Regions from separate parts of the Pseudoalteromonas sp. SG45-3 genome, predicted to be linked through region 2. Evidence: predicted binding sites of a transcription regulator. Region 2 holds the regulator's gene; the other holds the start of a gene.

Region 1 (6,015 bases), on a different contig from region 2:
TAAAGCCTGGGTTTAATAATTGATCGCTCACAAGTGAATACCACTGCGCTGCATTGTCTTTATGAATACGCCCTTGGAACGACAGCATTTCTTTATCTATTTGATAACCAAAGCTACCTGCAAGCGGATAAAGTGCTTTTTGAATATCTTTATAGCTTGTCGCCTCTGAGCCACCTTGTGCAAGCATTGCCGCAGTGAGCGCTGCAACACCTTTTTTGCCTTGAGGGTCGGCAGCCGCGCCGGTATTGAATAAAAAGTTAACATCGATTAACGGCGAGCTATTGGTTTTATCAAGTACTTTAAATGCAGGTGCCGCAGGTGCTTGTTCAAGCTTTGCAGTAAGCGCATTTAAATTAACTTCTTGCTCAAAACCTGGGGCTTTATCAAGTGCCGACATTGTTAATGTGGTACGTGCGTTATCAGTAAAGTATTTATTAGCAACGGCTTTAATATCTGCGCTGGTGATGTTATCTGCCGATTTATACAGCTGGTTTATAACCTCAGGATCGCGCTCAAAATGCATGTAGCTGGCAAGGGTTGATGCAATCGCTTGCGACGAATCTAAGCCATTAATAAAGCTGTATTTAAGATTCGATTTTAAATCACTTAGCTTTTGCTCATCAACAAGCTCAGTGCGTGCTTTTGCATAAGTTCGATTAATGGCATCGCGCGCAGTGGCTAAATCGCCTGCGTTTTCTACTTTAACAAATACGTGTAATAAACCCGGATCTTTAGTCTCTGGGTTATAGGTAAACATTTGGCTGGCAATTTGTTTGTCGACCACTAGCTCTTGATATAAATCTGAATTACTAGAAAAATAAAGCTGTGAGATTAAATCAAGCGCCGCTCTGTCTTTTTTAGCAGGCTCCCACGCAGCGCCTTTGTACGATACGAGTAACCAATGCCCTGGTAGCGCTTCATCTTGCTGGTGTAAATATTTTGGTGCTTGTTGAACAGGTTCTGCTTTAATGTCAGCAACATAGTTACCCTTTTTCCAGCTGCCCCAATGCTTTTTAACCATTGCCATTGTTGCTTGTGGGTCTACATCGCCCACGATGACAAGTGACACATACTCAGGCTTATAAAACTTGGCAAAAAATTCTTTACCATAGGCCATTTGATCAGGCATGGCTTCTATGTCTTTAAAAAAGCCCATAGTGGTGTGTTTATACGTGTGCTTATCAAACGCTTTTTCGCGTACAGCGCTTAATAATTTACGAATTGGGCTCGCGTTGTTTTTCAAGTACTCACCTTTTACCGTTTGTGCTTCGGTTCTAAATTGCTCTTCGGTGTAGGTTAAATTTTGAAAAATATCAGCTTCAAGCTCAAGTACTTTATCAAGGTGCTGCTTTGAAAAGTTTAAATGGTAATTTGTGTAATCGTTTGTTGTATATGCGCGGTTATCAACACCTGAATTTTTTAATATGTCTGAGTACACATCTTCAGGGTATTTTTGTGAGCCTTTAAACATCATGTGTTCAAAAAAGTGAGCAAAGCCTGTTTTGCCCTCTTCAACTTCGTTACGCGATCCAACCGATACCGGAATTTGCAGCGACACTACATCAGGGTAATCGGTTTTAACAACCATGACACGTAAGCCGTTTTCTAGCTCTTCAATTAAGTAATCTTGTGAAAAAACACGGTCATCAGCTTTATTTACTTGTTCTTGTTGTGCTGTTGTTTGCGTGCTTTGGTTTTGTTGCATGGCGCAACCCGTTAACGCCAGCGATACCGCTAAGCTGGTTGCTAATAATTTAAATTTCATTGTTGTCCCTTTTTAAATTGAGCAAATTTGTTGTTAGATTTAATACTAACTCACCCTCGATTATGCCCCAAAGCCAATAAATATAAGAGTCCCAAGGGAATTTATTATGTAAACAACTGTGTCAATTATAAATTATGGGAACAAGCACTATGAATAAACATCATGTTAATTGAAAAATTTTCACTAAATAAATCTATCTAGACGTCTAAATGGCTGCTATATTAAATCCATCAAAACGCACTTGGCTGGAATGAGGATTATGGCTTTATCATTAAAAGAGAAAATAGAGGACACCAACCAAGGTGTTTATCTTATTGGTACTACCCCGCCTAAAATAGGCACCGATAAAGCGCAATTAAAAACTATTGCAGAAAAGCTATTAGGTCGCTTACACGAAATTGAATACGACGGCGTAATAATTTACGACATTCAAGACGAAAGCAGTCGAACCAATCAAGCGCGCCCGTTTGCGTTTAAACAAACCGTTGATCCGCGTGAATACAGCCATTTACTGCGTAATTTATCTGCACAAGATGTAATTACTTATAAAAGTGTGGCGCAGCGTGGCGTAGGCGAATTTAAAGATTGGCTAAGTGAAACTAAAAACGACTACGATTTACAAAATGTAGTTTTAGTAGGTAGCCCGTCATCGGTAGGCGATATAAAGCTAAGCCTGCCAGATGCGTATAAAGCATTGGCTGAGCAATCAGATGATTTCTTTTTAGGTGGCGTTACAATTGCCGAGCGCCATTCAAGTAAACGAAATGAGCACGAACGATTAATAGAAAAAACAGCACAGGGTTGTAAGTTTTTTATATCGCAAGCTGTTTACGACGCACAAGCTACTATAGAGTTAATTACTAGCTACGCACGTACATGTAAAGCACAGGGTATTACACCTCAACGTATTATATTAACGTTTACCCCGTGCGGCGGCGAAAAAACCTTAGAGTTTATGCAATGGTTGGGTATCTCAGTGCCAGAGGCTACAAAATGGCGCATGCTTGATGCAGACAATACATTAAGCGAATCAGTTCGTATTTGCCGCGAAAACCTCGACTTAATACTTAAAAGCTGTGCACATTTAGACGTGCCGTTGGGCTTAAATATTGAAAGCTTAACAAACCGTAAAGAAGAAATTGACGCGTCAATTAACTTATACCGTTTATTAAAAGCCATTATGGAATTGAACCTTGCGGAAAAGCTAATAGCTTAGAGCTTGAGCCTAAACCAATTCACACCCTTCTTGGCAAGCCTAGTGGCTTGCTTTTTTTATTAATCTTAAATTAAAAATGGTTATGAGCTTTTAATTAAGCCTATAATTTCACCTCTCTTAACTTGCTGATTGACCGAGTAATTCATATAGCAGTACTATCACTTAATTGTTAACGATAGAGCGTTAACAATTTTCTGTAAATGATAACTGTGGATAGGGAGATCAGATAAATGGAATCAATTAACTTAACACTCAAAGTTATAGGTGAACTATACGCAGGTAGCTGTTTAGAGTTGACAGCGAACAACGCTCTCTCCAACATTTCTAATATTATAACTTATATAGCAACAGTGTTAGTTACACTAACGGCTATCGCGCTTCCGCTAACACAACAGTCATTGCAATGGATGGAAGACAAGTACGATTCTGAAAGTGTAGTTAAATACTTAAATGACAAAGCCCCCATTCAAGCTAATTCAATAGTACCAAAAGTACTAATATACTTACTGTTTTCGCTAATCTTTTTTTTGGCACATGAGCTTTTAACAATACCTTTAAAAGCGTTCCTCTTTATCACTATCATTACCTATTTTGCATATGTCGTAGTAATGTATTCTAGGTATTTTGCATACGTATTTAAGAACCTGAGTAGTACAACGTATATATATGACAAAATATTAGAAAAAACTGAGAGTTTAGATGAAATCACAGTCACTGAAATTGCAGTTTTAATGGATATTGAAAAAGTTAGATTAATCAAAAAACAAGAAATTAATGAGTTAAGTAGTCAAGCTAGGGATCTTGGGCATTTATTAAAAAGTTCAGATATCCATGAATCTATTGAAAGTATGAATACCTATCTTAATAGCCTACATAAAATTTTATATAGCTTACCTAAAACAGCGCCCGAGGAAAAATATACAAAAACAGCTAACTTCTTATCTTATCTAACATTTCAGCTACTTGGTGATTCAAAACATGATATATCTTTAAGTAGATTAAATGAAATTATAGTGTGGGTTGAGAGCAAAAGGGACGATACATATAAACCGCTTACATCCGGTAGGTTTTTAATTGAATTCGAACATTTTAAGAACAGAGTTAATATTTGCATTCCTGACTTAATAAAGCATTTGAGAACTCTGATATGGCACTCTAAGAAAGAAAATATACATATCATAACAGAGCTTTATAAAAATATTTGTAAATCATTATGGCAGAGAGAGAAAAATGGCTCTTATTTTTACTTTTTCTTTCACTTCAAAATTGGTGAGCACTTATACAAAACTAACCTACATAAAGAACTAGAAGAATTATTTAAAAATAATGAATCAAAAGTCACTAAATCTCAGATCACGTTAGTCCTAAAAAATGCAGGCGTCCAGGATGACAAAAAGGTCGATGAATTTATGCTAGAGGTTTGGGACAACGCATATGTTAAGGCTGCAGAACAGTTAACATATACTTTCCTTCTGTATTTCCATAATAAAGAGAGTCACCTCCTAACAATAAGGAATATAAACAACCCAATAAAAACAAATTTTAACAACCTTACATCAGAGCTATTACCGAGTTCGATAGATGAAATATTTTCGCACATTACAAATTCAGAAAAGTTAGATTATTTTGTCTTTGGAGATTCACCAAGAGAGAACATAATTCATTCATCAGGGATGCTTCTAATCTATGAGGTTATTAAATGCATTTACAATAATAAAAAACCTTTATTTTCCTGTAAGCAGTTCCAATATCAAGACTTAAGTATTCTTATCTATTCGGCTAAAAGGTTAGAGATTATTGTAAAAAACATCGTCTTAATTAACGAAGTATCCCATTTCATATCGAGTCATTACTTAACTATTGATGAAGTTTTAAATGCAGCAAATACTCTTCTAGCTACGATGATAAAAGAGTTAGACGAATATAAATTAGAGCTTGAAAAAAATGGAGATTTAGACCCAAATGCTTTTAAAAAAATTAAGAAAGTATTTGAAGACGAAATAGAAAATAGCCCTATAACTTTAATAGGGTTGAAGCAAATAAAATTAGTAAATGAAAGCATATCTTCATTTAGTGTAAAGCTACCTAGAACAACTTTTTTAAGAAACAACAATATAGACACAGACTTTTGGAATATAGGCTCTATTTTAACAAAACATATAATGAATGAGCTTAATTTGATATTACGAAAGCGTGGATGCTCGCAGGCTAAGAACTTTCCCAGCGTAAGCTCTGGTATTAAAGCTGTAGTTATTACAAGGGGAATACAGCAATACCTAGTTGATAATGGCTTCAGTTTCACAGATAGAGAAATAATTTGGCCCGATAATACTACAGCTTACTGTTTAAAATTAAACTACGGAGCTATTGATAGTTTTTATTGTATATCAGATAAAGACACTTTATTTAAATGTCAAATAGGCGAATCTAATCCTTTTAAATTAGGCATAGTTGATATGGGAGAGGATATTGAAGTAAATATTCATTTTTTCTTTAAAGCTAATTTATGAAATATTTATCCTTTCTATTTCAATGTTCAACCTTAATTGAGGCTAATTAAAACATCAGCGTTAATTTAACGCTGATGTTTTTTTGAAAATAACGTTTATTTTTTTCCTACTTATTGTTCAACTTTTTAGCGAGCTTATACGCTTGTTTATTTTTATACATTGCGTGGTCTGCATCATTTAATAGCGTTTCAAAAGGCTGCTTTTGTTTATTAGTAAAGCTATAACCTATGCTGAGCGATAAATCGCAAACGTCTTCTTTGAGTAAAGCTTTTGAATACTCTGAGGATATTTTATCCATGATGTAGTTAATTTTGCTTTTATCACTTAATTGCATTACTGCAACAAACTCATCACCACCTAAACGCCCTACTATGTCGGCATCCCTTAAATGGTTTTTTAGCGTATCTGCCAATATAATTAAGGCTTTGTCACCCACTTCATGTCCAAAGGTGTCGTTTAATTTTTTAAAGTCGTTTATATCAATAAACAAGCAACATACGTCGAAGCCCAAACGCAGTGCTAAA
Region 2 (6,015 bases):
ATAGTAAACTTGGCTTACAAAATTGGAACTTTCAAGGTACTTAGCTATTGCTAGCGCATTTTCTTGGTGCTGCCTTAAGCGCACATTTAAAGTACGTAGACCACGAAGCGTTAAATAACTATCAAAAGGAGCGCCCGTAATACCAATATTATTTGCCCACCAAGCAAGCTCATCACCAAGCTCTTGTGTTGCAGCAATAACAGCGCCGCCCACTACATCTGAGTGCCCGTTAATATATTTAGTAGTTGAATGCACCACAATATCTACACCAAACTTAATAGGGTTTTGTAAGGCAGGAGACAAAAACGTGTTATCTGCGGCAACCAATGCACCGCATTGCTTAGCAACATCGGTAACCGCTTTAATATCGGTTAAACGAAGTACTGGGTTACTTGGAGTCTCTATCCAAATAAGCTTAGGTTTAATTGCTAAAATTTGTTGAAGGCTTTCTTCTTTTGTTAAATCTAATACTTCAAGCTTCAATAGTCCGCGTTTTTGTAACGATGTAAATAAACGATAGCTACCACCATAACAATCATGTGGAATTACTAACGTGTCGTCACTGTTAAGTAGCTGAGTAGCTAAATGCACGGCTGCCATACCAGTGGCCGTAATTATGCCGCGAGCGCCGCCTTCAAGCTTAGCAAGCGTCTCTGCTAAAATATCACGATTAGGGTTACCACTGCGGCCATAATCATACTCACGCTTGGTATCAAAGTCGGCAAACGAATAAGTCGTTGATAAATAAATTGGCGGCACCACTGCACCATGATGTTTATCAGCATCAACGCCGTTACGTACAGCAATGGTCGCTTTGTTTTTTTCGCTCATATTCGTCACCTGATTAATTTGGATGTTTAGACGTCTAAAAGAGTAAGTTATCCGTTTTAATAAGTCAAAGTATTTTAAAGCTCTAGATGGCTAAAGTTAGGAAAGGCGTTTGCTAGTACCACATTTTAGCTCACAAAAGTGAGCTTATTTTTACATCCCAAATAGGCTTATTAAGATAGATCGGTATCTATTATTTGACTATCTTTTTTAAATCGATAGAATTTCACGCATATTTACACGCTTTTTATACCGTGTGAGAAATTAATAATCTGAGGCAACGATACATCTTATGGCTAAATGGAATGGTGAGTATATTCACCCATACGCAGAACACGGGAAAAAATCAGAGCAAGTTAAAAAGATCACCGTTTCGATCCCGCTAAATGTATTAAAAGTTTTAACGGATGAGCGTACGCGTCGTCAAATCAACAACCTTCGCCATGCAACAAATAGTGAATTGCTATGTGAGGCGTTTTTGCATGCATTTACTGGCCAACCTTTACCAAATGACGATGACCTACGTAAAGACAACGCAGAAAAAGTACCAGAAGAAGTTAAAAAGATAATGCAAGAAATGGGTTTAGAAGTGCCTATTTTAAACGAAGAATAAATCGTTACCTTTTTAATCAAAAAACCTCAGCATTGCTGAGGTTTTTTTGTTTAAGCGTTATATATTACGCCATATAGTTTTCAGGCAAGTCAATTTGCGCAACACCCGACTCTACCGCAGCAAGTGCTACAGCTTTAGCTATACGCGGTAGTAAACGCGGATCCATTGGTTTTGGAATAATATACTGCGCACCAAACTCTAGCTTATCTACGCCTGCGGCTTTTAAAACTTCTGCAGGTACAGGCTCTTTGGCAATACTACGAATAGCCTCAACTGCAGCAATTTTCATTTCATCGTTAATCGCGCTTGCACGTACATCAAGTGCACCACGGAAAATAAACGGAAAACATAAAACATTATTTACTTGGTTAGGGTAATCAGAGCGCCCTGTTGCCATAATTAAATCATTGCGTGCGCCGTGTGCAAGTGCAGGATCGATCTCTGGATCTGGGTTTGAACATGCAAACACGACCGGCTTTTCTGCCATTAGTTTTAAATCTTCGGCAGCTAACAAGTTAGGACCCGAAACACCAACAAACACATCAGCATCTGCAATTACATCTTGCAATGTGCGTTTATCGGTATTGTTAGCAAAAAGCTGTTTATATTCATTTAAATCATCGCGACGAGTATGAATAACACCTTTGCGGTCAAGCATATAAATGTGTTCACGCAGTGCACCACACTTAATTAACAGTTCCATACACGCAACTGCAGCAGCGCCTGCACCTAAACATACAATTATTGCATCTTCAATTGATTTACCTTGTACTTCTAGTGCATTTAACATGCCGGCAGCCGTAACAATGGCGGTGCCGTGTTGATCATCATGAAAAACAGGAATGCTACAACGCTCTATTAATGCTTTTTCAATTTCAAAACACTCTGGTGCTTTAATATCTTCAAGGTTAATACCACCGAATGTGTCAGCAATATTGGCAACCGTGTTAATAAAGTCTTCTGTTGTTTTGTGCTTTACTTCAATATCAATAGAATCAAGCCCTGCAAAACGTTTAAACAATAACGCCTTGCCTTCCATTACTGGTTTAGACGCTAAAGGACCTAAATTACCCAAGCCCAAAATTGCAGTACCATTAGTGATAACCGCAACCATGTTACCCTTACCGGTATATTTATATGCATTTGCAGGATCTGCGGCAATTTCACGTACAGGCTCAGCGACACCTGGGCTATAAGCTAGGGCTAAGTCTTGAACTGTTTCAGCTGGTTTTGTTAGCTCAATGCTAATTTTACCAGGTACGGGATGTGAGTGATAATGTAGTGCTTGTTCACGAAAGTCAGACATAACGCGATGGTATCCTGCAATTTAAGTTAAAGTGAGAGGTGGAGTCTTGGGGTACGATACCCTTATTATTTTTAAATTCCAAGCAATATCAGGTCTATCCTGTTATATGCTATATCCTTTAATTTTAAGAGGTTTTTCAGTAACTTTGCAGGATTATATAAACATTTGATAAATAAAAATTCACCAAAAAAGTAAGTTTTGAGGTGCGTTTATGTCTATTAAAATATTAAAAAAATGTATGTTTAACGTATCATCATAAACTTAAAATAACAGCCTACTACACTACTTTAAAAACAGATAAGCCCACGTTAGCTACTTTTATCAACCTAGTTAAAATTTGTACTATTTAAAATATAGAGAATATCTATCAATTTGTCTGCAAAGGTTTATGCATACTCAGAATAAGAATAGGAAATAGTTATGCAAGGTGTGATGTAGCTCGAGCAAGCTAAATAAGATAAGAAGTGGTAAATTTTAGACACAAAAAAAGCACCCTAAGGTGCTTTTTTTAACTAAACAGCAATAATTACTTCTTGCTGCTAAGTGCACCGAAGCGCTTGTTGAAGCGATCAACACGGCCGCCAGTGTCTAAAATCTTTTGCTTACCAGTGTAAAACGGGTGACACGCAGAACATACGTCTAAGTGAATGTCTTTACAAAGAGTTGAGCTAGTTTCGAATTTGTTTCCGCATGAACATGTTGCAGAAATTACTTCGTACTTAGGGTGAATACCTTCTTTCATAGGAACCTCTAGTTAAGGCCGCATCGCTCTCCAAACCCGAAGTCTGGCACCATACGTCGTTAAAACAAATTTGTTGGTGGCGGATTTTATCCAACAACCTTCCCCTGCACAAGTATTTATTTATCTTTTCGCTAAAAAAGTGAACAATCTCTTTCTCAAGTACTATTGCTAGTAGGTTTTTAGCGGTATTTTTAGTACATTACAGCATTAATTTTACGGGTTGAGTTGTTATGAGTTTTGTTGAAGTTGCTATTAAAGTCCCGCTTCCACGCACCTTTGATTATAAAATAGAAGAGCAGCTCAGTGGCTTATCAACACCCATACTACCGGGCATGCGGGTTTTAGTACCTTTTGGTAATCAAAAAAAAGTAGCTGTTGTTCTGGGCATTAAAAACAGTACCGACGTCCCTTTAGATAAAATTAAGAATATTATAGAGGTAATAGACGACACCCCTATTTTAAGCGCCCAACATTTAGAACTCCTTAGCTTTACTGCCCGCTATTATTGCTATCCCTTAGGCGAAACTATTCACATAGCGCTACCGAGTGCACTTCGCCAAGGTGAATCGCCAGATAAAACCAGTATTAACATGGTTGCTCTGACAGAAAAAGGCTCAAAAGTACCGTCATTAAAAGCCAAAACACAACTCAATTTATTAAAGCAGTTGTCGCAATCGGGGAAATCATCGTTAACCGAATTAAAAGCTCTTGGCTTTAGTAAAAAAACAATCGATAGCCTAATAGATAAAGAACTCATAACACAAACTATTGAGCACGATAACCAATGGCAAAGTGTTGCTCCAACTGTCGGTAGTAAACCAGTACTTAATAAAGAACAAGCGGTTGCCTGTACGGCAATAAATCAAAGTAGTGGATTTAGCAGCTTTTTATTAGAAGGCGTAACTGGCAGTGGTAAAACAGAAGTGTATTTACAGTGCCTAGAAGAAGTACTCAAACGTGGCGAGCAAGCATTAGTATTAGTGCCAGAAATAGGCTTAACGCCACAAACTGTAAACCGTTTTCGTCGCCGCTTTCCTGATACACCCATTATGCTTTGGCATTCAGCCCTTACCGACAACGAGCGATTGCAAACATGGCGTTTTTGCGAAAAAGGCAGTTGTGCAATAGTTATAGGCACACGTTCGAGTATTTTTCTGCCATTTTTAAAACTCGGTATGATAGTTGTCGATGAAGAGCACGATTCATCATTTAAGCAACAAGATACCCTTCGTTACCATGCTCGTGATTTGGCCGCATACAGAGCTTTTCAGCATAAAATACCACTAATATTAGGCAGTGCTACACCCGCACTTGAAACACTTCACAAAGCAATTAATAACAAATATCAGCTACTAAGTTTAACCGAGCGCGCGCAAACTGCGACAGATAACCAATTTAAGTTACTCGATATGAAAGGCCAACCCGACCAAGCAGGTATTGCACATGCAAGCCTTGCAACTATGCGCCAACACTTAAATCGCGGTAAACAGGTTATGGTTTTTTTAAATCGCCGAGGTTTTTCACCCACTCTTATTTGCCATGAATGTGGCTGGCTAAGTGAATGTAAACGCTGCAGTACCAGCGCCACATTTCATAAAGCGATTGGGCAAATGATTTGTCATCACTGTGGCGATCAATACCCTGTTCCTCACCAATGTCCTGATTGTGGAAGTACGCAAATATTTCCAAATGGCAAAGGTACAGAGCAAATTGAAGAGTTTTTATCGACCGAGTTTCCAGATACACCCGTTACTCGCATAGACCGCGATTCAACTCGCCGTAAAGGCAGCCTTGAAAAAGCACTAGATGAAATAAACCTAGGCGGTGCACGCATTTTAGTAGGCACACAAATGCTTGCCAAAGGCCATCACTTTGCAGATGTAAGCCTTGTTATAATTTTAGACGTAGATAGCGGTTTATACTCATGCGACTTTAGGGCAACAGAGCATTTAGCACAGTTAGTTACTCAAGTCGCGGGCCGAGCTGGGCGTTCAGGGGAACCTGGCCAAGTATTATTACAAACACACTTTCCAGAACACCCGCTTTTACAAGACTTAGTTAATAATGGTTACCAAGACTTTGCTCGCTTTGCACTGAGTGAACGCGATGATGCAGACTTACCACCCATTACAAATATGGCTATTGTCCGTGCACAAGGACACAGCATTAAGCTAGTCGTCGATTTTTTGACGGATTTGGTTCCTGTGAATGGGGTATCTGGTATACAATTGCTCGGTCCGATCCCTGCTCCACTTGAAAAAGTCGCAGGTATGTATCGTTTTCAATTACATATTCAAGCGCAAGATCGTCGCATATTACATCAGTACCTTGCGCAAATGGTTGATTATTTAAGTTCAAGTAAACTTGCACAAAAAGTACGCTGGAGCTTAGACGTAGACCCTATAGACATGATTTAGGTTAAGGCCAAAATAACACCATGGCACAGCACGATTATATTAACAAAAAGCCTGCAGGCAGAAACAGTAAAAAAAACGCACCCGCTAAAAAACCATTTCCTATTCTTTT

The links. Region 2 encodes MetJ, which represses methionine synthesis genes. Its sites were predicted from a motif close to TAGACGTCTAGACGTCTA; they were not measured.
Region 1: a site for MetJ is predicted at 1,964-1,981, ahead of H5126_RS06260 (methylenetetrahydrofolate reductase). Genes of this name have one in related genera too.

Annotation. Positions count from the first base shown of each region.
Region 1 covers NZ_JACJEN010000004.1:34,597-40,611, forward strand. The annotation lists gene H5126_RS06255 (pitrilysin family protein) at 1-1,765, opposite strand, end outside; gene H5126_RS06260 (methylenetetrahydrofolate reductase) at 2,025-2,981, shown strand; gene H5126_RS06265 (hypothetical protein) at 3,212-5,491, shown strand; gene H5126_RS06270 (sensor domain-containing diguanylate cyclase) at 5,598-6,015, opposite strand, start outside.
Region 2 covers NZ_JACJEN010000007.1:158,914-164,928, forward strand. The annotation lists gene metB (cystathionine gamma-synthase) at 1-831, opposite strand, end outside; gene metJ (met regulon transcriptional regulator MetJ) at 1,121-1,441, shown strand; gene H5126_RS10735 (malic enzyme-like NAD(P)-binding protein) at 1,506-2,747, opposite strand; gene rpmE (50S ribosomal protein L31) at 3,274-3,489, opposite strand; gene priA (primosomal protein N') at 3,720-5,906, shown strand; gene H5126_RS10750 (SPOR domain-containing protein) at 5,927-6,015, shown strand, end outside.